2 linked regions of the Psychroserpens ponticola genome follow. The protein of the gene in region 2 interacts with the protein of the main gene of each other region in a pairwise test. Links are inferred from orthologs where the notes say so. Each region holds a gene or a part of one and is shown on either strand. Other genes may lie near its edges. The genes, in order: sucC and sucD.

What was found.
Region 1: the proteins of sucD (region 2) and sucC interact in binary tests that used the Escherichia coli proteins (3 or more experiments, as listed by UniProt). The link is inferred for Psychroserpens ponticola from one-to-one orthologs.

The regions. Positions count from the first base shown.
Region 1 is NZ_CP116221.1:979,675-990,725, forward strand. Bases 3,315-6,150 are described here. They hold sucC (ADP-forming succinate--CoA ligase subunit beta), read left to right. Parts: upstream 3,315-4,055; coding sequence 4,056-5,246; downstream 5,247-6,150. Other genes in these bases: lysA (diaminopimelate decarboxylase), read right to left, coding at 3,315-3,843; MUN68_RS04390 (phosphoadenylyl-sulfate reductase), read right to left, coding at 5,414-6,118. Also shown: MUN68_RS04370 (LytR/AlgR family response regulator transcription factor), read right to left, coding at 1-607; MUN68_RS04375 (tetratricopeptide repeat-containing sensor histidine kinase), read right to left, coding at 608-2,500; more of lysA, read right to left, coding at 2,638-3,314; MUN68_RS04395 (DUF1456 family protein), read right to left, coding at 6,201-6,443; MUN68_RS04400 (TerB family tellurite resistance protein), read left to right, coding at 6,764-7,165; MUN68_RS04405 (SRPBCC family protein), read right to left, coding at 7,166-7,600; excinuclease ABC subunit UvrB, read right to left, coding at 7,601-9,607; MUN68_RS04415 (T9SS type B sorting domain-containing protein), read right to left, coding at 9,643-11,051. UniProt on the Escherichia coli protein: Succinyl-CoA synthetase functions in the citric acid cycle (TCA), coupling the hydrolysis of succinyl-CoA to the synthesis of either ATP or GTP and thus represents the only step of substrate-level phosphorylation in the TCA.
Region 2 is NZ_CP116221.1:1,434,023-1,445,118, reverse strand. The notes cover bases 3,442-6,322. They hold sucD (succinate--CoA ligase subunit alpha), read right to left. Parts: upstream 5,378-6,322; coding sequence 4,505-5,377; downstream 3,442-4,504. Other genes in these bases: MUN68_RS06400 (UDP-3-O-(3-hydroxymyristoyl)glucosamine N-acyltransferase), read right to left, coding at 5,861-6,322; MUN68_RS06405 (nuclear transport factor 2 family protein), read right to left, coding at 5,460-5,864; MUN68_RS06415 (M16 family metallopeptidase), read right to left, coding at 3,442-4,400. Outside these bases: MUN68_RS06420 (WD40/YVTN/BNR-like repeat-containing protein), read right to left, coding at 1-1,294; more of MUN68_RS06415, read right to left, coding at 1,428-3,441; more of MUN68_RS06400, read right to left, coding at 6,323-6,799; efp (elongation factor P), read right to left, coding at 6,799-7,365; lpxA (acyl-ACP--UDP-N-acetylglucosamine O-acyltransferase), read right to left, coding at 7,516-8,301; MUN68_RS06385 (bifunctional UDP-3-O-[3-hydroxymyristoyl] N-acetylglucosamine deacetylase/3-hydroxyacyl-ACP dehydratase), read right to left, coding at 8,392-9,798; lpxD (UDP-3-O-(3-hydroxymyristoyl)glucosamine N-acyltransferase), read right to left, coding at 9,785-10,813; MUN68_RS06375 (HD domain-containing protein), read right to left, coding at 10,975-11,096. UniProt on the Escherichia coli protein: Succinyl-CoA synthetase functions in the citric acid cycle (TCA), coupling the hydrolysis of succinyl-CoA to the synthesis of either ATP or GTP and thus represents the only step of substrate-level phosphorylation in the TCA.

The sequences.
Region 1 (11,051 bases), 460 kb from region 2 along the record:
AGTGTTTGTTTGGTAGTTTCTCATCCATATCTTTTAAGGTTATTACCAATAAATATTCTTTGCCTTTTGAATAGATGCGACAATAATTACGTTCGGCTTCAATATAGAAAATGTCATTGATATGGACTTTTACCATTTTGTCATTATGTCGCACAAAAATACAGTCACTAAGCATAAACGGAGATGATTCAGCAACTGAAGAACTGATCTCTACATTATCATTGTTTTCTTGCTGAAGACGATCTACTGTTAGTTCAATAGCACGTTGAAGGTCTAATTTTTTAAAAGGCTTAGAAATAAACGCATGAGGATGTGTGCTTTTTGCACGATTAAAATTAGTTTCATCTGCATTTGCAGTTAAATATATAACTGCAATTTCATGCTCTTTTTGAATGCGTTTTACGGTGTCTATTCCATCCAAATCGCCTTTCAAATTTATATCCATTAAAACAATATCTGGAAGGTCATGTTTAACGCATGTTATTGCTTCTTCTGCTCTTGGTACAATTCCAATAATATCGTAACCAAGTGTAGTAAGTTGTAAAGAGATATTTGCTGCGATTATCATTTCATCCTCAACAATCAATATTTTTATAGGTGTACTCATTTATGCAGCAGATTTAATTTTAAATTCAAATACAACTGACGTTCCGTTTTCATGGTTCTCTTGCATATTTCCATTGAGTTGTTGGGTGAGTAATTTAATAAGTTGCGTTCCAAAACCTGTCCCTTTTGGAGTTGCTTCAGTGGTTTTTCCAATCCCATTATCGACTACTTTTAATGTCAAAATTTCTGAATTTGATCGTGTTAAACAGATTTCAATTTTCCCTTTACTATCTTCTGGGAAAGCATATTTTAAAGCGTTTGTTATAAGTTCATTTACAATAAGTCCGATAGGAACAGCAGTGTCTACATCAAGTTCTAATTGCTCCATAGCACATTCAATTTTCACTTTATCATCAGCATCAAATGTATCTAAAATACCATCGCCTAAATTAATGAAATAGTCTTTCATATCGATACAGCCTAAGTTTTCACCTTGATATAATTTTTGATGAATAATTCCCATGGATTGGACTCTGTTCTGGCTAGCAATCATGGCATCTTTTGTTGCAGAATCTTCTAACTCGGCAGATTGTAATGCAATTAGGCTTTTAACCAATTCAAGATTGTTTTTTACACGATGATGAATCTCTCTTAGTAGTAATTCGTTTTGGGTATTCTTGTTGTCTAATTCGTTATTTAATAGTTCTAATTGCTGATTTCGCTTTTGGTTTTTCCTAGAATAATAAAATAATCCGAATAGTATCGTTGCTAATAAAGCTGTTAAAACTAAATATAAAATCTTAGTACGTTTTTGTTGACTGATTTTCTCATCCTGAAATTTAATTGTAGCATTTTTTTGACCAACTTCATATTTTGATTGCGCTTCATTTTCTAAACTTAAGATGATATTGTCTTTAAAAGATTCTAATTCTGAAGTATATAACTGATGGTAATACAATGCCTTTTTATGGTCACTAAGTGATTCATATATTTCAGAAACATGCATGTAGTTTTCCCATAAATTTCGAGTTCTCCCAGTTTTTTTGATGAGATCAATAGCTTTTAAGTTATAAGGTAAAGCTTCTTTATATCGTCCTTGCATAAGATAAACATGACCAATATTTGCTAACGAAGGGATGAGGTAGCACTCAAGTCCCATTTGTTTTGAATTATCAAAATTTGTTTGATAATCTACTATGGCTTCATCGTAATGCTCCATATATTTATAAATGTTGCCTCTCCAATTAACAGAAGCCATCATAGGTATACCAGTTTCACCTAATTGCCTATAAAGTTCTATTGATGCGTTTATTGATTTCAATGCGTTTTCTGAATCAAATCCAGTAAATAACTGGCTGCTAGCTTTAAAGCGATAGGTAAGTGCTAGGTCTTCATTTGCATTAATGTTTTTCTGAATGATGATGGCTTTATCACAATATTTAATGGCTTCATTATAATTGTTTTCATAATATAATAAATCGCCAACATGTGCAAACGATAATGCTATTCCTCTTTGGTTATCTAGTTTTTCGTAAAGTTCTAAGGCCTTGTAAACAAACTTTTTTGCTTGATTGTAATTTGCTTTTACAGTGTAAAACCCTTTAATGTCCATATAAATATTAGCAAGGCTGAGGTCTTCATTTATATTGCTATAAATGTCTTTAGCTTTATTAAAATAATATAAGGAAGAATCTAATTTTGAGTATTCTTTATGATATATAGCTAAATAACGATAAGATTGAGCAAGTGAAATTTGATTATTAACTTGCTTTGAAAGTTGAATTGCTTTTTGGGAATTTAAACCAATTAAAGTTGAGTCTTTTGGCTTATCTACATGCGTTTCCAGCCAATCCATTATATCATTTATTGATGATGGATTCGCATCTGAAGTTTGAGCATGACTATTAATTACACAAAATAGTGTAAGTAATATTAGGGTTAGTTTTTTAGTCATAAGTCTTTATATAGCTATTAAAAGACTTTAGGGAAAGCTAAAGGTAGTAAAAAAATCCTTACAATTTTAACATTGTCTTAACGAAGCGAAACTTAAGATCTATAAAAAGAATACAGAGTTCTTATCGTTTTTTTAATTTAGAGTGTTATTTCAATCTGATTGTTAAGAATATCATCAAAAGTTTCACGTTTGCGAATTAAATAAGCTGAATTGTTGTGCCAAAGTACTTCAGCAGGACGATAACGAGAATTGTAATTTGAAGCCATAGAATAACAATATGCACCAGCATTTTTGAAAGCTAGAATGTCATCTTCACTAATTTCGTTAATTCGTCTGTTATTAGCAAACGTATCCGTTTCACAGATGTAACCTACGACTGAATAAAAACGCTCACGACCATTTGGATTAGAAATATTACTAATTTCATGTTGCGAACCATAAAGCATAGGTCGTATTAAATGATTAAAGCCAGTATCTACTTGAGCAAAAACTGTAGAAGTAGTTTGTTTTACAACATTTACTTTTGTTAAAAAGTATCCAGCTTCGCTCACTAAAAATTTACCTGGTTCAAAGGCTAAAGTTAATGGCTTACCATAATTTTTACAGAACTCATTAAAACGGTTAGATAATTTTTCTCCGAGTTCTTCAACATTGGTTTCAATATCTCCAACTTTGTATGGGACTTTAAATCCTGAGCCAAAATCTATAAATTCTAAGTTTTTAAAGTTTTTAGCAGTATCAAATAAAATTTCGCTTGCATATAAAAACACATCAATATCTAAGATGTCACTACCAGTATGCATGTGAATTCCATTAATAGTCATGTTGGTATTTTCGACAATGCGAAGTAAATGTGGAATTTGATGAATTGAAATTCCAAATTTACTATCAATATGACCTACGGAAATATTAGTATTTCCTCCTGCCATAACATGTGGATTGATGCGAATACACACAGGAGTTTTAGGGTGTTTCGTTCCGAATTGTTCTAAAATAGAAAGGTTGTCAATATTGATTTGAACTCCTAATTCTGCTGCATTTTCTATTTCTTCAAGAGAGACTCCATTAGGTGTAAAAATAATCGCGTCAGGTTTAAAACCAGCTTTGAGTCCGAGTTGTACTTCTTGAATAGAAACAGTATCTAAGCCAGAGCCTAAGCTATTAAATAATTTTAAAACAGAAATATTTGATAACGCTTTTACAGCATAATTTAATTTTAAATGCTTCACCTTACAAAATGCAGACGTTAATCGTTTATACTGAAATTGAATTTTTTCAGCATCATAAACATAAACAGGACTTCCAAAGTCTTTAGCTATCTGTATTAATGTGTTTTGTTCCATTAGATTAAAATTTAAATATGTTACAAATTTACTTGCTTTTACGTCACGAAATGATGGTGATATCATAAAAATACGAGGCTTTTATTAAAGAATTCTGAATAAATATTATCTCTTTAAAAATATTGGTAAAAACTTTAAGTATGTTTATTTTTGTAGATGAATAAAGACACTTCGAATGCATATTCGGAGCTAACAATAAATTTCAAGACCAAATGGATTTACACGAATATCAAGGAAAAGAATTATTAAACAGTTTTGGCGTACGTATTCAGCGAGGTATCGTTGCACAAAATGCTGATGAAGCAGTTGCAGCAGCTAAGAAATTAACTGAAGATACTGGTACAGGTTGGCACGTAATTAAAGCTCAAGTTCACGCAGGAGGACGTGGAAAAGGTGGTGGAGTTAAGCTTGCTAAAAATTTAGATGAAGTAAAAACAATTGCTGGGCAAATAATAGGAATGGATTTGGTTACACCTCAAACTTCTGCAGATGGGAAGCGAGTACATCAAGTGTTAGTCACTGAAGATGTGTATTATCCTGGAGATTCTGAACCAGAAGAATATTATATGTCTGTTTTATTAAATAGAGGCAATGGTCGTAACATGATTATGTATTCTACTGAAGGTGGAATGGATATTGAAACTGTTGCTGAGGAAACACCTCATTTAATTTTTAATGAAGAAATTGATCCAGCAACTGGTATTTTACCTTTTCAAGCTCGAAAAATCGCTTTTAACTTAGGATTGTCTGGAGCTGCATTTAAAGATATGACGAAATTTGTAACGTCACTATATAAAGCATATTCAGAATCTGATTCTTCTTTATTTGAAATTAATCCAGTACTGAAAACTAGTGACGATAAAATTATGGCTGTTGATGCTAAAGTATCTTTAGATGATAACGCCTTATTTAGACATAAAGATTTAGCGGCATTACGTGATTTACGTGAAGAAAATCCAATTGAAGTTGAAGCAGGTGAACATGGATTAAACTATGTTGACCTTGACGGAAACGTTGGTTGTATGGTAAATGGAGCAGGTTTAGCAATGGCAACGATGGACTTGATTAAACAAGCAGGAGGAGAGCCAGCTAACTTTCTAGATGTTGGTGGTACTGCTGATGCTGCAAGAGTAGAAATTGCTTTTGAGCTTATTTTAAGAGATCCAGCTGTGAAAGCTATTTTAATAAACATCTTTGGTGGAATTGTGCGTTGTGATCGTGTTGCTCAAGGTGTTATTGATGCGTATAAAAACATGGGTAATATTGAAGTGCCAATTATTGTACGTTTACAAGGTACCAATGCAGATATTGCTAAAGAATTAATTGATAGTTCTGGCTTAGATGTTATGAGTGCTACAGAATTTCAAGAAGCAGCTGATAAAGTACAAGAAGTTTTGTCTTAAAAACTGACATTCATAGCGCAAGCGAAGAATCATAAATAAAAAAAGCTCTCATATTGAGAGCTTTTTTTTATAGATTTAATACCAATTTATTGTTAATTCTAACGAATATGAGTGCTCTCATTTTTTTTTCATAGAGACTTTTTTCGTTTATGCGATAATAATATTATTTATAAATGTAATCCACACTCTGTTTTAGGATTGTTATTCCAGCGACCACTACGATCATCACCTCCTGGAACAGTACAATGTTTACAACCAATTGAATTGTAACCTTTAGAAACTAATGGATGAAACGGTAAATTGTGTTCTTTTATATACGCATCACGTTGTGCTTTTGTAATGTCTAATAAAGGATAGAATTTTAAGATGTCTCCACGAAGTTCAAAAATATCTAAAGTTGCACGATGGTCACTTTGCCATTCCATAAGTCCAGAAACCCATACTTTATAGTTGTTTTTAATACTATCTAAAGGTTTTACCTTATTAATAGAGCAACAGAAATCAGGATTTTTTTTCCAAGTCTCATCTTTTGTTGTAAACTCATGCTCCTTTTTTAATGCGCTTATTGAAGTCACATTAAGTCCGTATTGTTTACTAAGTTGATCTTTGTATGTAATTGTATCCTCAAAATGATAACCTGTATCAATAAAGAACACTTTTTGCTTTTTATTAACTTGAGAAAATAGTTTTAATAAAAAAGCTGAGGTTGCAGCAAAAGAACTTGTCAGCATGACTTCTGTAACATCAAAATCGTTGTACAGTTCTTGAATACGTTGTGTTGCAGAAAGCTTTTTGTATTTAGCGTTAAGTGCTTTTATTTCAGCTTTTGAAATATTAGGAATGACTTTAGTCGCATTTGAAATCTCAAACATAAGTATGATTTAATCAACATGCAATTTACAGCCTTAAATCTAAAACTACTGTTAATACTATTATAATTACGATATTGATAATTTAGGACTTCTTTTTTTGTGGTTTTGGCATAGGACCTCGTAAATGTATGATTAATCCGTTAAGGAAATTCCGTAAAATCTGATCTCCACATTCCATATAGTTGGGATGATCTTCACGTCTGAACATGGCATTTAACTCACTTTTAGTAACTCTAAAGTCGACGAGTTCTAAAATCTTTACAATATCATCATCGCGAAGTTTGTGTGCTACTCTTAGTTTTTTAAATATGTCGTTGTTAGTCATTCACTAAAAATTAAAAAGTTGAAAGTTGAAAGTTTAAAGGTAGTACTTTGTGTATTAATATGTATCGAAATAACTGTTGTAAAATTTAATAATTAATCATAGTGTATTTCATCGATAATAATTTTCAAAGACTGAATAATCGATGAACGACACTATCTTTTTAAGATGCTGAAAATCAATATATTGCATTTTTATTCTATGTAAAAGTAGGAAAAAACCGATGAAATGTAGATTATTTTTCGATGAGCTACAATTTATCAAGGATTATAGCCACATTAAACTTATTAAATTTAAATAATTAAAAATCATAATCCCTCGTCATGATAAATCGCGTTGAAAAATTGAGCTTGCTTTCAGAAATGATTGCTTTTGCACAGAAAAATGAAAATATAAAATCCATAGAATATAGATTTCTTTTTGGAGTTGCCAAACAATTGGACATTTCAAAAGAAGATTTTGAATACTTAATAGAACATCCTGTAACGTATGTTAATCTTAAATCTCATAGCGAACGTATCGTTCAGTTTCATAGATTAGTCTTATTAATGAATTTAGATCATGAGATAAGTTCTAAGGAACTAGTTAAACTTCATAATTTCGGACTAAGAATGGGTTTGAGTCATGAATCTATAAATAGAGTTCTTGATTTAATGGATAGTTTTCCAAATAAAATTGTTCCACCAGATTTCTTAATTGATATTTTTAAAGTACAGTATAATTAATTATTGTTTGAAATAATTCATTAAACTCGTCTTGATAAAATAATTCCAGCCAGCTATACAGCTTTCTCTTTTAAACTCAGGTATGTTGTCTGGAAAATCCTCAATAACTTTTGTTATTAAAGTCAATTGTGTGTGGTTGTCAACTTTAGACAATTCAAAAGTTACAAAGGAATCCCCTTGATAGCCATCATATTTCCAATTGAGAACAATTTTATGATATGGAATGACCTCAGTTATTTCCCAAAGATGAAGGAATATGCGATCTTCAGATGTTACTGAAAATCGAGTTTTAAATCCAACTGTTGGTTCAAATTCAGGAATGTTATCAAAAAACCATTGTCTCATTACATGAACATCTGTTAAAGCGTTCCACACACTTTTTATAGGTTGTTCATAATGTTGCGTTATTTGAATTATTGGTTCGCTAACTTTCATTTATGTCATATTTACTTTTTCTAATTTTTCCTGATAGCTTTTAATTTCATCACGAAGTTGAGCTGCTATAATAAAGTCTAATGCTTTAGCAGCTTGTTCCATAAGCTTACGTTTTTCACGAATTTTCTTTTCTAATTGATTTTTAGTCAAGTATTCACTTTCTGGTTCTGCTGCTTTCGCAGCTTCCAACTCATAACTATAAGTGCTAACCGAATTTTCAGTTAAAGCGTTGTCTAAACTCTTATTAAGCGCTCTTGGAGTTACATTATGTTTGGTGTTATAAGCAATTTGTTTTTCACGTCTATATTCAGTTTCATCAATCGTTTTTTGCATGCTTTTAGTAATTTTATCTGCATACATTATGGCTTTTCCATTAAGATGTCGTGCTGCTCTTCCAACGGTTTGAGTAAGAGATCGTGTAGATCTTAAAAACCCTTCTTTATCAGCATCAAGGATAGCAACTAAAGATACTTCTGGTAAATCTAAACCTTCACGAAGTAAATTAACACCAACTAATACATCAAATACACCTTTACGTAGATCTTGCATGATTTGAACACGTTCAAGGGTGTCGACATCACTGTGAATATATCGACAACGAATTTGAATGCGATCTAAATATTTTGTCAATTCTTCAGCCATACGTTTGGTTAACGTTGTGACTAAAGTCCGTTCATCTTTTTCTATACGTTGATGAATCTCTTCGATTAAATCATCGATCTGATTCAAACTTGGTCGCACTTCAATAATAGGATCTAAAAGTCCAGTAGGTCTAATGACTTGTTCTACATAGATTCCATCTGTTTTTTGTAATTCATAATCAGCAGGAGTGGCACTTACATAAATCACCTGATTTTGCAAGACTTCAAATTCTTCAAATTTTAATGGTCTATTATCCATAGCAGCTGGTAATCTAAAACCATATTCTACTAAATTTTCTTTACGACTTCGATCGCCACCATACATGGCATGAACTTGGGAAATGGTAACATGACTTTCATCAACAACCATTAAAAAATCATCTGGAAAATAATCCAATAAACAGAAAGGACGTGTTCCAGGTAATCGTCCATCTAAATATCTAGAATAATTTTCAATTCCAGAACAATAGCCTAATTCACGAATCATTTCTAAATCAAATTCGGTACGTTCTTTCAAACGTTTTGCTTCTAAATGTTTTCCAATGTCTTTGAAGTAATCGTATTGTTTTACTAGATCATCTTGAATGTCTCGAATTGCACCTTGGAGTACATCTGGTGAGGTTACAAACATGTTAGCAGGATAAATATTCAATCGGTCATAATGCTCGATAACTTCATTAGTTTGAATATTGAATTGTTCTATATCTTCGATTTCATCTCCAAAAAAATGAATGCGGAATGCATCATCTGCATAACTAGGAAATACATCAACTGTATCGCCTTTTATTCTGAAATTACCATGATTAAAATCGGCTTCAGTTCTTGAGTATAAACTTTGCACAAGTCGATGTAATAAATCGGTTCTAGAAATTTGTTGATCGATTTCTATTGAAATCACATTCTTTTGAAATTCAACAGGATTTCCAATACCATATAAACAAGATACAGAAGCCACAACAATCACATCACGTCGTCCTGACAATAGAGATGAAGTTGTACTCAAACGCATTTTCTCAATTTCTTCGTTTATTGACAAATCCTTTTCTATGTAAACTCCAGAAACTGGAATGTATGCTTCTGGTTGATAGTAGTCATAATACGACACAAAATACTCAACAGCATTTTCTGGAAAAAACTGTTTAAATTCTGAATACAATTGTGCAGCCAAAGTTTTATTGTGAGCTAAAACCAACGTAGGTTTTTGTACTTCTTGAATGACGTTTGCAACTGTAAACGTTTTTCCAGAACCAGTTACGCCAAGTAAAGTTTGGTATTTTTCGTTGGTGTTTATTCCATCAACTAATTGCTGAATGGCTTGAGGTTGATCACCTGTAGGTTTGAATTCGGATTGTACTTTAAAACGCATCTTACAAAGTTACATAAAACTTATGTGTAAAGGAACTACCGTTTTAAAGTGAAATGACCTTTTATTTGTTTACCAGTCCTTAAATTTATAATGTACCAATAATCATTAGTTCCTAGAGCTTTTCCGTTATAAGTACCATTCCAAGCTACAGCATTTCCTATGATATGTTTCAGAAGCTTACCATATCTGTCAAAAATATAGACATCTTTGATGATGTTATTTCGGTCGATAATTTTCCATGTATCTTTAAAACCATCTTCGTTTGGTGTTAAAAACTTCGGAATAAATAAATCTATTGTTATTTCAAAAAATATAGATTTTGTAATACATCCACCAATTTCTCTAACATATAAAATATAAGTGCCTTCAGGTAAATTTGAAAACACATTACTAGTTTGAAAGTCTAAACCATTCAATGAATATTCATAAGTAACAGAAGGGTCATTCATATTAACTGTAAGAGTTTCATTTAAGGTTTCAATATTCGATTCAGTAAGACTGAAGTCTGAAGATGAAATAATCGTAACCGTAAAACTCGTTTCGTTAGTACAAATATCAGGAGCCGTTCCTGTTTCATTATAGATAAAAATAGTCTGATCAGAACTGATTACATCACCAGCATTAAACGTTGTTCCATTTCCACCAGTAAGAGAAAAATAAGTTCCATTAGTAAGCACAGGTAAGGTGTAATCTGTACACACAATTTGATTGGCAATGGTATCCACTAAAGGCAATCCAAGAATGGTAATTGTAAAACTCGTTTCGTTAGTACAAATATCAGGAGCCGTTCCGATTTGATTGTAAATGAATATGGTTTGCGTTGCATTTATGACATCACCAGCATTAAAGGTAGTTCCATTTCCTCCAGTTAGAGAAAAGTAGTTTCCATTAGTAAGTGTAGGCAAGGTATAATCGATACAAACATTCTGATTCGCAATGGTGTCTACTAAAGGTGTTCCGATAATCGTAACCGTAAAACTCGTTTCGTTAGTACAAATATCAGGAGCCGTTCCGATTTGATTGTAAATGAATATGGTTTGCGTTGTATTTATGACATCACCAGCATTAAAGGTAGTTCCATTTCCTCCAGTAAGAGAAAAGTAGTTTCCGTTAGTAAGTGTAGGCAAGGTATAATCGACACAAACATTCTGATTTGCAATGGTGTCTACTAAAGGTGTTCCGATAATTGTAACCGTAAAACTCGTTTCGTTAGTGCAAATATCAGGAGCCGTTCCTGTTTCATTATAGATAAAAATAGTCTGATCAGAACTGATTACATCACCAGCATTAAACGTTGTTCCATTTCCACCAGTAAGAGAAAAATAAGTTCCATTGGTAAGTGCAGGTAAGGTGTAATCTGTACACACAATTTGATTGGCAATGGTATCCACTAAAGGCAATCCAAGAATGGTAATTGTAAAACTCGTTTCGTTAGTACAAATAT
Region 2 (11,096 bases):
TTCCGTGATTAGTTAACACTCTTGAAGGTCCACCAATACTAAAATTATCTTGTGTTCCTCCATAAACATTATAAAACGGATAATCATTATCTACAGCCACTTTATAGAACTGTGTTACAGGGATGTTTTCTTTAAAATCCCAAGTTTTTGCGGCATCAAAGGTTTCGTACATACCACCATCACAACCTACTAACCAGTGCTGATTATTATTAGGATCAATCCACATACAATGATTATCGACGTGTTTAAATACTTCTCCAACACCATTAAATGTTCGTCCACCATCATGACTAACAGACATCCAAGTATCCATAGAGTAAATCGTATTTGGATCTACAGGATCTGCAATTATTTCCTGATAATAATTACCACTAGTGACGTGAGAGCTTCTTTTTTCCCAACTTGCCCCTCGATTTGTAGATGCATAAAATCCACTTTTACCATCGGCAGCTTCTACAATAGCATAAATGATTTCCGGATCAGCAGGAGAAATAGATAATCCTATTCGTCCTAATTCAACAGTTGGTAAACCTGCTTGACTTTTAGTCCACGTTTTTCCTCCATCTGTACTTTTATGTAGTCCAGAACCTGGTCCTCCACCAACATAAGTAAACACATGACGTCTACGTTGTAGCGTTGAAGCATACAACACTTCAGGATTATTTAAATCCATTACGACATCATTAACTCCAGTATGTTCATCTACAGTTAAAACGGCTTTCCAAGTTTCACCTCCATCAGTTGTTTTATACAAACCACGATCTCCACCTTTACTCCATAATGGACCAATAGCTGCAACAAAAACGATATTAGAATCGTCTGGATGCACAATAATTTTTCCAACGTGTTCAGACATTTTTAAACCCATATGCTTCCAAGTTGAACCACCATCTAAAGATTTATAAACACCATCACCAAAAGACACAGAACGCTGATTGTTATTTTCACCCGTTCCTACCCAAATGACGTTGGAATTATTAGGATCTATAGTGATGCATCCAATTGAATAAGAACCTTCGTTATCGAAGATTGGTTCAAAGGTTACACCTGAATTAACTGTTTTCCAGACACCACCAGCAGAAGCTGCTACATAATATTCAAATGGATTATTTGGATTAACAGCAACGTCAGATATACGTCCAGAGGTTAGTGATGGACCAATACTACGCCATTTTAATCCGTCAATTTTAATATCATCTAAAGGTTGTTTGTCTTCTTTTTTTGATTTTTGAGCAACTACAATTTGCAAACAAAATAAGCTACAAAGAAGGAAAATAAAGGTTGATTTTTTCATTTTAAAAATTAGTTATTAATAAGAACCTAAAGATATAAAAGTAATTTGGTTTTAAAGAAAAATGCTTCTGTTAACAAACAAAAAAGGCAACTTCATTTAGAAGTTGCCTTTTATAAAATTAATTTGTATTATATTACATTTTAACCTCTTCAGGTTGATCGTAATTAAATAGATAATCAATATCCATTTCTTGAACTTTACCTAATTTTTTCAAAGCTTCAAAGTCGATATCTTCTTTATTCCCAATGACCATTACGTTATAATTTTCTCCACTAATATTAGCGTTAAAGAAATCGCGTAAATCATCCATAGTCATATCTTTTATCTTAGCATACATCTCTTCTCTGTTGTCATTATCAATACCTAATTTCTTAAGACGTTCATAATTCCAAAACACACTAGATTTAGTGATACGCTGTGCAGCTAACTTTTTAAGCGCAGCTTCTTTTGCAGCCTTAAATTGCTCTTCGGCCTCAGGCATGTTTGTCATAAGCTCCATCATTGCTTCAACAGCTTGAGGCATTTTATTTGCCTGTGTTCCCATATAAGCCATCACATAATTATTATCTTCCTTTTTACTAGCAGTACTATAACTAGAAAAAGCAGAGTATGCTAATGATTTTGATTCTCTAATTTCCTGGAAAACAATTGATGACAATCCACTACCAAAGTAGGTATTAAATAATGTAGAAGCAGCCATATTTTCAGCTTTGAAAGGATCACCTTTTGCTAAGAATAACATTTCAGATTGCACCATATCAAAATCAACAAAATAGACATTTCCTCCAGTTTCTTTTTCAAGATAAGCCATTGCTTCAGGATATGATTTCAAATCTTCAGCCACTTTATGATTAGTATTTAATGCTGCAACAGCTGCATCGATATCTTTTCCGTAGTAAAAAACACGCTGCTCAAAGTTTTTCATTCCTTTTACAATGTCTACTAACTCCTCAGGATTCATAGCATTAAGTTCTTTTGTTTGGAAGATATTTCTCAAACGCGAGGTTTCACCATACTTCCCATAGTTCATTAGACCATTCCAAAGAATATTTCCTTTTTGCGATTTACCATCTACTCTACCTTTAGTGATTGATTCAACATATTTATCATAAGCCTCTTGGTCAGGAACTGCGTTATTCCATAAATGCTCTAACAACTCCAACCCTTTTGGAAGGTTTTCTTTTAAACCATTTAATCCAACATAAGTTGTTTCTGCTCCTGCACTCACATAATATTTAACACCTAATTTGTAGAATTCTTTTTTAAGTTCTTCGGCAGAATATTTATCTGTTCCTAAGTACTCCATATATCCAGCAGCAAGTCCTAACTTTTTATCATTATCACTTCCCATATCAAAAATGATATTCATATCGAATAAATCGTTCAATTCATTATCGATATAAGATACCTTAATACCATTATCCATTTTAGCTTCTTTGATTGCTTTCTTATAATCGACAAATTTTGGTTGTAAAGGTTCAGATTCCAGTTTATTAAAATCTTTCATGTACTGAGAACTTTTATCTCTATTCACGTTAACTGGAGTAATTCCAGGATTAGCTACTTTTACAATTGACGCATCTTCACCTTGACGTTTATAGGTCACCACATAATTATCTTTATAGAATCTGTTTGCGAAATCCATAACCTCTTGCTTGGTCACTTTTTTCAAATCGTCTAAAAATTTAACTTTATTAGTCCAATCTTCGTGATGAATAAATGCGTTATAATACATCGATGCTAATGCAGTACTATTTTCATATTGTTGCGTTTGATTTAATTTTAAATCGTTGACAACAGCATCAATCATCCAATCTTCAAACTCACCTTTCTTTAGCTTTTCTATTTGCTCTAATAATAAATCTTTAACTTCATCAAGTGACTGTCCTTCTTTTGGAGAACCGCTAAATGAATGGTATCCATAATCATTTAAAAACGTAGGAGAACAACCAGCATATTGTACAGCTTGTTTTTGATTCAAATTTAAATCTATTAAACCAGCATTTCCGTTAGCCAAAATCATATCAGCAACAGTCATTAATTTTTCTTCTTCTGTATTAACACCTTTAGATCTAAATGCAATAGATACACTCTCAGCAGTTGGACCAAATACTTCATTTACCACTGGAGATGTAATTGGTTCTTCTTTAGGAAGTGTAGGATGTACAACCTCTTTCTTTTCTAGTTTTCCAAAAGTATCATTCACTTTTTTAATTGTTGTATCAAAATCTAAATCACCAACTAGAACCATTGCCATATTATTTGGCACATAATACTTATTGAAATAGTTATTGATGTCTACCAAAGAAGGATTTTTTAAATGCTCAGCAACACCAATTGTAGATTGTTGTCCGTAAGGATGATTAGGAAAAAGTCCTTTTAACATTGCAGCATAACGCTTTCTACCATCACTATCTTGACCTCTATTGAACTCTTCAAAAACAGCTTCTAATTCTGTATGGAATAAACGCAATACTAATTCTCCAAAACGCTCACTCTCTAAAGCTAACCATTTATCGAGTTCGTTTGCAGGTATTTTATTTTTATAAATTGTCTCTTCAAACCAAGTATGTGCATTCGTACCTGTAGCTCCAAGAGAACTTGTCATTTTATCGTATTCGTTAGCAACGCTGTAATTGGAAGCTTCAAGAGAAACCTCATCAATTTTTTTATAAATCTCTAACTTTTTAGCAGGATCAGCTTCTGCTCTATGCTCTTCATATAAATCTGAAATTTGATCAAGATATTCTTTTTCCTTTTCCCAGTCTATCGTTCCAACTTTACTTGTTCCTTTAAACACCATATGTTCTAGATAGTGTGCTAAACCTGTAGACTCTTTTGGATCATAATTTGAACCAGCTCTTACAGCTATATACGTTTGTATTTTTGGTTCATCACTATTCTTGCTTAAATAGACTTTAAGACCATTGTCTAATGTATATAAACGTAAACCTGTTGGATCGTTCGCTACAGTTTCATAAGAAAAACCACTAGCATCTTTTTGAGATTCGACAGCATAAGCCAAATCTTTGTTACTGTTCTCTGTTTTACAACTGTAAGCAAATGCTACAAATGCAATCAAAGTAACTAATTTGATGTACTTCATTTGATTGTGATAATGTTAGATTAGTTTAAATAAAAAATTCCGTTAGCTAAGTTAAAGCTAACGGAATGATAACGTGATGTTTTTATATATATTTTAACAGTAGGTTAACTAATAACTTCTGCTACTTTTTTTCCAATTTCTGCAGGTGAATCAACAACGTGGATTCCACATTCTCTCATAATTGCTTTTTTAGCTTGAGCTGTATCATCACTACCTCCAACAATTGCTCCAGCATGACCCATTGTACGACCAGCAGGTGCAGTTTCACCAGCAATAAATCCAACTATTGGTTTTTTACTTCCACTATTTTGATACCATTTAGCAGCATCAGCTTCTAATTGACCACCAATCTCACCAATCATGACAACACATTCGGTTTCTGGATCATTAATTAATAATTCAACAGCTTCTTTAGTCGTAGTTCCAATGATAGGGTCACCACCAATACCTATAGCTGTTGTAATTCCTAAACCTTGTTTAACAACTTGATCAGCAGCTTCATAAGTTAAAGTTCCTGACTTAGACACAACACCAACTTTTCCTTTTTTAAAGACGAAGCCTGGCATGATACCTACTTTTGCTTCTCCTGGTGTGATAACACCTGGACAATTAGGACCAATTAAGCGACAATCTCTACCTTTTATGTAGTCTGAAGCCTTAATCATGTCTGCAACTGGAATACCTTCAGTAATAGTAATGATTACTTTAATTCCTGCTTCAGCAGCCTCCATAATTGCATCAGCTGCGAATGCTGGTGGAACAAAAATAATAGTAGTATCAGCTCCTACTTTATCAACAGCTTCTTGTACTGTATTAAAAACAGGTTTATTTAGATGTGTTTGACCTCCTTTTCCTGGAGTAACACCACCAACAACATTGGTTCCATAATCAATCATTTGACCAGCATGAAAAGTACCTTCACTTCCAGTAAAACCTTGAACTATTATTTTTGAATCTTTATTAACTAAAACGCTCATTTGTGTTTGATTTTTTAATTGAATTTTAAATTACTAATTCGTTTAGCAAAAGTAAGTTTTTGATACTGATTTTTAAATTTTTTTAAACTTTTATTTCAGCATAAGAATTTAAACTCTCAGGACTGACATCTGCTAGTTGACTTATTTCAAAACCTGTATGCATTTTACCATCTTTAACTTCCCAAATTGTAATAAAATGTGCTAAAGCATCTTCTTTTTCAGGACGTTCAATAACTGTTGCATATATTGTATATCTGGTCGTTATGATATTTTCATCTTCTAAAAGGTGACTCACTCTAAATTTAAAAGAATGATATGATTTTCTTACGCCTTCTAGCATCTCTTTGATTCCTTGATAATCAAGTTGTGTATAACCTTTACTACTATTCCATTTTAATTCACAATCTTCATGGAAGAAATCCATGATATTGTTATCTTTTGCTAAATCTAACTGATAAAAATTTTTAATTAGGTCTTTTGGACTCATTTTAATTTTTTTAATTCTTCTAAAATTCTTGGAATTTGCTTAATTGAAGCTAATCGTTTTAATTCTTGTCTTGCTTCCAGTATTGGAGTTCCCCAATATGCTTTACCTCCTTCAATAGACTTAGTAACACCAGCTTGCGCTTGAACCACAGCTTTAGCTCCAATGGTAATTCCACTAGCTGTACCAACTTGTCCCCAAATTGTAACTTCATCCTCAATAACGACACAACCAGCTATTCCGGTTTGCGATGCTATCAAACATTTTTTTCCAATAATCGTATCATGACCAACTTGAATTTGGTTATCTAACTTAGAACCATCACCAATTGTTGTATCTCCAGTAACTCCTTTATCAATTGTACAACACGCTCCAATATCTACATGGTCTCCAATAACCACACGTCCACCTGACAATAATTGATCATATCCATCTGGGCGTTTTTTATAGTAAAATCCATTAGCGCCTAGAACAGTTCCTGAATGAATAGTTACATTATTACCAATAATTGTATCGTCATAAATACTAACATTAGCATGTATGATGCAATTATCACCAATTTCCACATTATTACCAACAAACGCATTTGGTTGAATAACAGTATTCACTCCGATTTTTGCTAATGGAGAAATAGTTGCTGTAGTAGGCTGAAATGGTTTAAAGTATTGAGTAAGTTTATTAAAATCTCTAAAAGGATCATCACTAATAAGCAATGCTTTTCCTTCAGGACATTTAACTTGTTTGTTAATTAAGACAATTGTAGCTGCAGATTCTAAAGCCTTGTCGTAGTATTTAGGATGATCTACAAAAACGATATCTCCAGATTCTACGACGTGAATTTCATTCATTCCATTAACAGGAAAATCATCTGCTCCTACATAGTCTGTAGAAATAATAGCTGCAATATCTTTGAGTGAATATGGTTTAGGAAACTTCATTACTCCTTGATACGTTCTTTATACGTTCCTTTCTCAGTTTCTACTTTAATCTTGTCACCTTCGTTAATAAATAAAGGCACATTAACTTCAGCACCTGTTTCTACTGTTGCAGGTTTCGTTGCATTAGTAGCAGTATTTCCTTTAACACCAGGTTCGGTTGCTGTAACTTCTAAAATTACCGTTGCAGGCATATCAACCGAAAGTGGCATATTATCCTCTGTATTAATAAGTATCGTTACTATTTCTCCTTCCTTCATTAAATCTGATCGATCTAATGCAGCTTCTAACAATCGAATTTGAGTATAATCAACTTCATTCATAAAATGATAGAATTCACCATCATTATATAAGTATTGAAATTTATGAGTTTCAACACGAACATCTTCAATTTTATGTCCTGCTGAAAATGTATTATCCAACACTTTTCCAGTAGTAACACTTTTCATTTTTGTTCTTACAAAAGCTGGTCCTTTACCTGGTTTAACGTGAAGAAATTCAATGATTTTATAGATATCATTGTTATATTTTATACACAATCCGTTTCTTATATCTGAAGTACTTGCCATTCTTTTATTGTTTTGTTGTTGATTTGTTAATTATTGAGATGTTTGTTCAAATTTCAAATGATAGTCACAACTCAAAACCAAACTTATCTATTATTTTTTTTATATCTACTTACACATAAGCATTTTACTGCTTTTATATAAAGTTTTAAATTAATTTGATTTAAAATACCCTTTCATGATTCCACGATGAGAATTCTTGATAAATTGAAGAATTTCATCACGTTCAGTTGTGGCTTCCATTTCTGCTTCAATTAAATCTGAAGCTTGGGTATTATTATAATTTTTTTGATAGAGCATTCTATAAATATCTTGAATCTCTCTAATTTTTTCAGTAGAAAAACCACGACGACGCAATCCAACAGAATTAATTCCTACATATGATAATGGTTCACGACCAGCTTTAACAAAAGGAGGAACATCTTTTCTTACCAAAGAACCTCCAGTTACAAATGCGTGATTACCGATAGAACAAAACTGATGAACAGCTGTCATACCTGCTAAGACAACAAAGTCTCCAACATTTATATGACCAGCTAGTGTACTATTATTAGAAAAGATACAATTGTTACCAACGATACAATCATGTGCAACATGGCAATATGCCATAATTAAACAATTATCTCCAATAACAGTTTTCATTCTATCAGTAGTTCCTCTGTTAATGGTTACACATTCTCTAATGGTCACATTGTTACCTATAATCGTTAATGTGTCTTCATCATTATATTTTAAATCCTGAGGAACTGCCGAAATAACCGAACCAGGAAATATATTACAATTTTTCCCAATGCGTGCACCTTCCATAATGGTAACATTACTTCCAATCCATGTACCTTCACCGATAGTAACATTACTATATATAGTTGTAAAAGGCTCGATGACTACATTCTTAGCTATTTTTGCTCCAGGATGTACGTATGCTAAAGGTTGGTTCATTTTTATAATATTATTTTAAATAAAGCTAAAAAAAGGGGTTGCTTTGAGTATTAATTTTTCTTTTTATGATTTAATTACGTTCAGTTTATTTTATTTAACTTTTGAAATTTGTGCCATTAATTCTGCTTCAGCACATAGTTTCCCATTGGCATAAGCGTATCCTTGCATATGACAAATACCTCTTCTTATAGGTGTTATTAAATCACATTTAAATATAAGTGTATCACCAGGAACAACTTTTTGTTTGAATTTAACTTTATCAATTTTCATAAAGAACGTTAGATAATTCTCTGGATCTGGAACTGTACTTAGTACCAAAATACCTCCTGTTTGAGCCATCGCTTCAACAATAAGAACTCCAGGCATTACAGGAGCTCCCGGAAAATGGCCTTTAAAGAATTCTTCGTTCATGGTCACATTCTTCATTCCAATCACGTGAGAATCTGAAAGCTCAAAAACTTTATCAAGCAGCAAAAATGGTTGTCTATGTGGCAACATGTCCATGATTTGAATAATATCCATTAATGGCTCTTGATTCAAATCAATTTGAGGAACATTATTACGACGTTCGTTCTTAATTATTTTAGAAATTTTCTTAGCAAACTGTGTATTTATAAAATGTCCTGGTTTGTTTGCAATAACTTTTCCTTTAATTCTTGTACCAACTAAAGCGAGATCTCCAACGACATCTAATAACTTGTGTCTTGCTGCTTCGTTTGGATGGTGAAGTGTCAGATTATCTAAAATCCCATTAGGTTTAATAGCAATCGAATCTTTTTTGAATGCTATTTTCAGTTTTTCCATAGTTTCAGTAGACAATTCCTTATCTACATAAACAATTGCATTATTAAGATCACCTCCTTTAATTAACCCGTTTTCTAATAAGGTTTCCAGCTCATGTAAGAAACTAAATGTTCTAGAATCTGAAATATTTTTCTTAAAATCTGAAATATGATTTAGAGTTGCATTTTGGGTTCCTAAAACTTTAGTTCCAAAATCGACCATTGCAGTAATTTGGTATTCTTTAGCAGGCATGACAATAATTTCGCTACCTGATTCTTCATCAGAATATGATATAACATCTGATACGACGTATTCTTCTCTAAAGTCATCTTGTTCAGTAATACCAGCTTTTTCAATGGCTTCAACAAAAAACTTTGAAGAACCATCCATAATTGGAGGCTCTGATGCATTAAGCTCAATAATTGCATTATCAATATCTAAACCGACTAATGCTGCTAATACATGTTCTGAAGTTTGAATAGTTACACCATTTTTTTCTAAGCATGTTCCACGTTGCGTATTGGTTACATAATTGGCATCAGCTTCAATAACTGGAGATCCTTCGAGATCAATTCTCTTAAAAGAAAATCCATTATTTGCTGGTGCAGGACAAAACGTAAGCATTACATCTTTACCAGTATGTAATCCAACTCCACTGAGAGAGATTTCTTTTTCTATTGTCCTTTGTTTGACGTCTGTTTTAATTATTGGCATCTACTTTCTTTTCTAAATCATTTATTGTTTTAACAATCTTAGGTAAGTTTTTAAAATACACATAAGATTTATTCCAATCTCCATAATTGAATGATGGTGAACCTTGAAGAACTTCATTGTCCTTTACATGACGTCCAATACCAGATTGAGCTTGAACTTTAACATTATTTCCAATAGTAATATGACCAGCAATTCCTACTTGACCTCCTATTTGGCAATTCTCACCAATTTTTGAAGAACCTGCAATACCAGTTTGTGCAGCAATAACCGTGTTTTTACCTATTTCAACATTATGTGCTATTTGAATTTGGTTATCTAGTTTAACACCTTTTCTTATAATTGTCGAGCCTAATGTTGCTCTATCTATTGTAGTTGCTGCTCCAATATCTACATAATCTTCTATAATCACATTCCCAATTTGAGGAACTTTGCTATACTCTCCATTTTCATCTGGCACAAAACCAAAACCATCTGCTCCAATAATTGCTCCAGAATTAATAACACAATTATTTCCAATAATTGATTCAGAATATATTTTTGCTCCTGAAAAAACAATAGTATCATTACCAATTGTCACATTATCACCTATATAAGTATTCGGGAAAATTTTTACATTATTCCCTATTCGAACGTTATCGCCTAAATACGTAAAGGCTCCAACATAAACATCAGTTCCCAAAGTAGCAGATTCTGATATAAACGATGGTTGTTCTATACCTTGCTTATTAAGTTTAACTTGATTATAGTATTCTAAAAGTTTAGAAAATGATTTATAAGCATCTTCAACTTTTATTAATGTAGTACTAATATCATGTTCAGGCTTAAATGTTTTATTAACAATTGTAATAGAAGCTTTAGTAGAATAAATGTATGATGTGTACTTAGGATTGGCAAGAAAGGTTAAAGAGCCTTTAATACCTTCTTCTATCTTAGAAAGCTTAGAAACTTCAATATCAGGATTACCTTCAATGTCGCCTTCTAAGATTCCAGCTATTTGTTGTGCTGTAAACTTCATTCTCGCAAAAATAGAAAAAATGTATCACATATTTATATTAGAATTTGAGTTGTTTATTATATCGATAGAAAAAGGAATCCTAAAATTGTTATTAACATTAATTTCTGTAGCTATTACAATTCATAAAAAAAGGCTGTTTTAGAATGTTCTAATCAGAAAAATTAAGCCTTTGGATAACAGATATAGTACTTAGTGACAGGCTTCGACAGTGCTTTTATATTAAACTGATCAGAAGCTTTGGCAATATCTACGACCTTTCCAGATTTTTGAAGAATCTTAATGG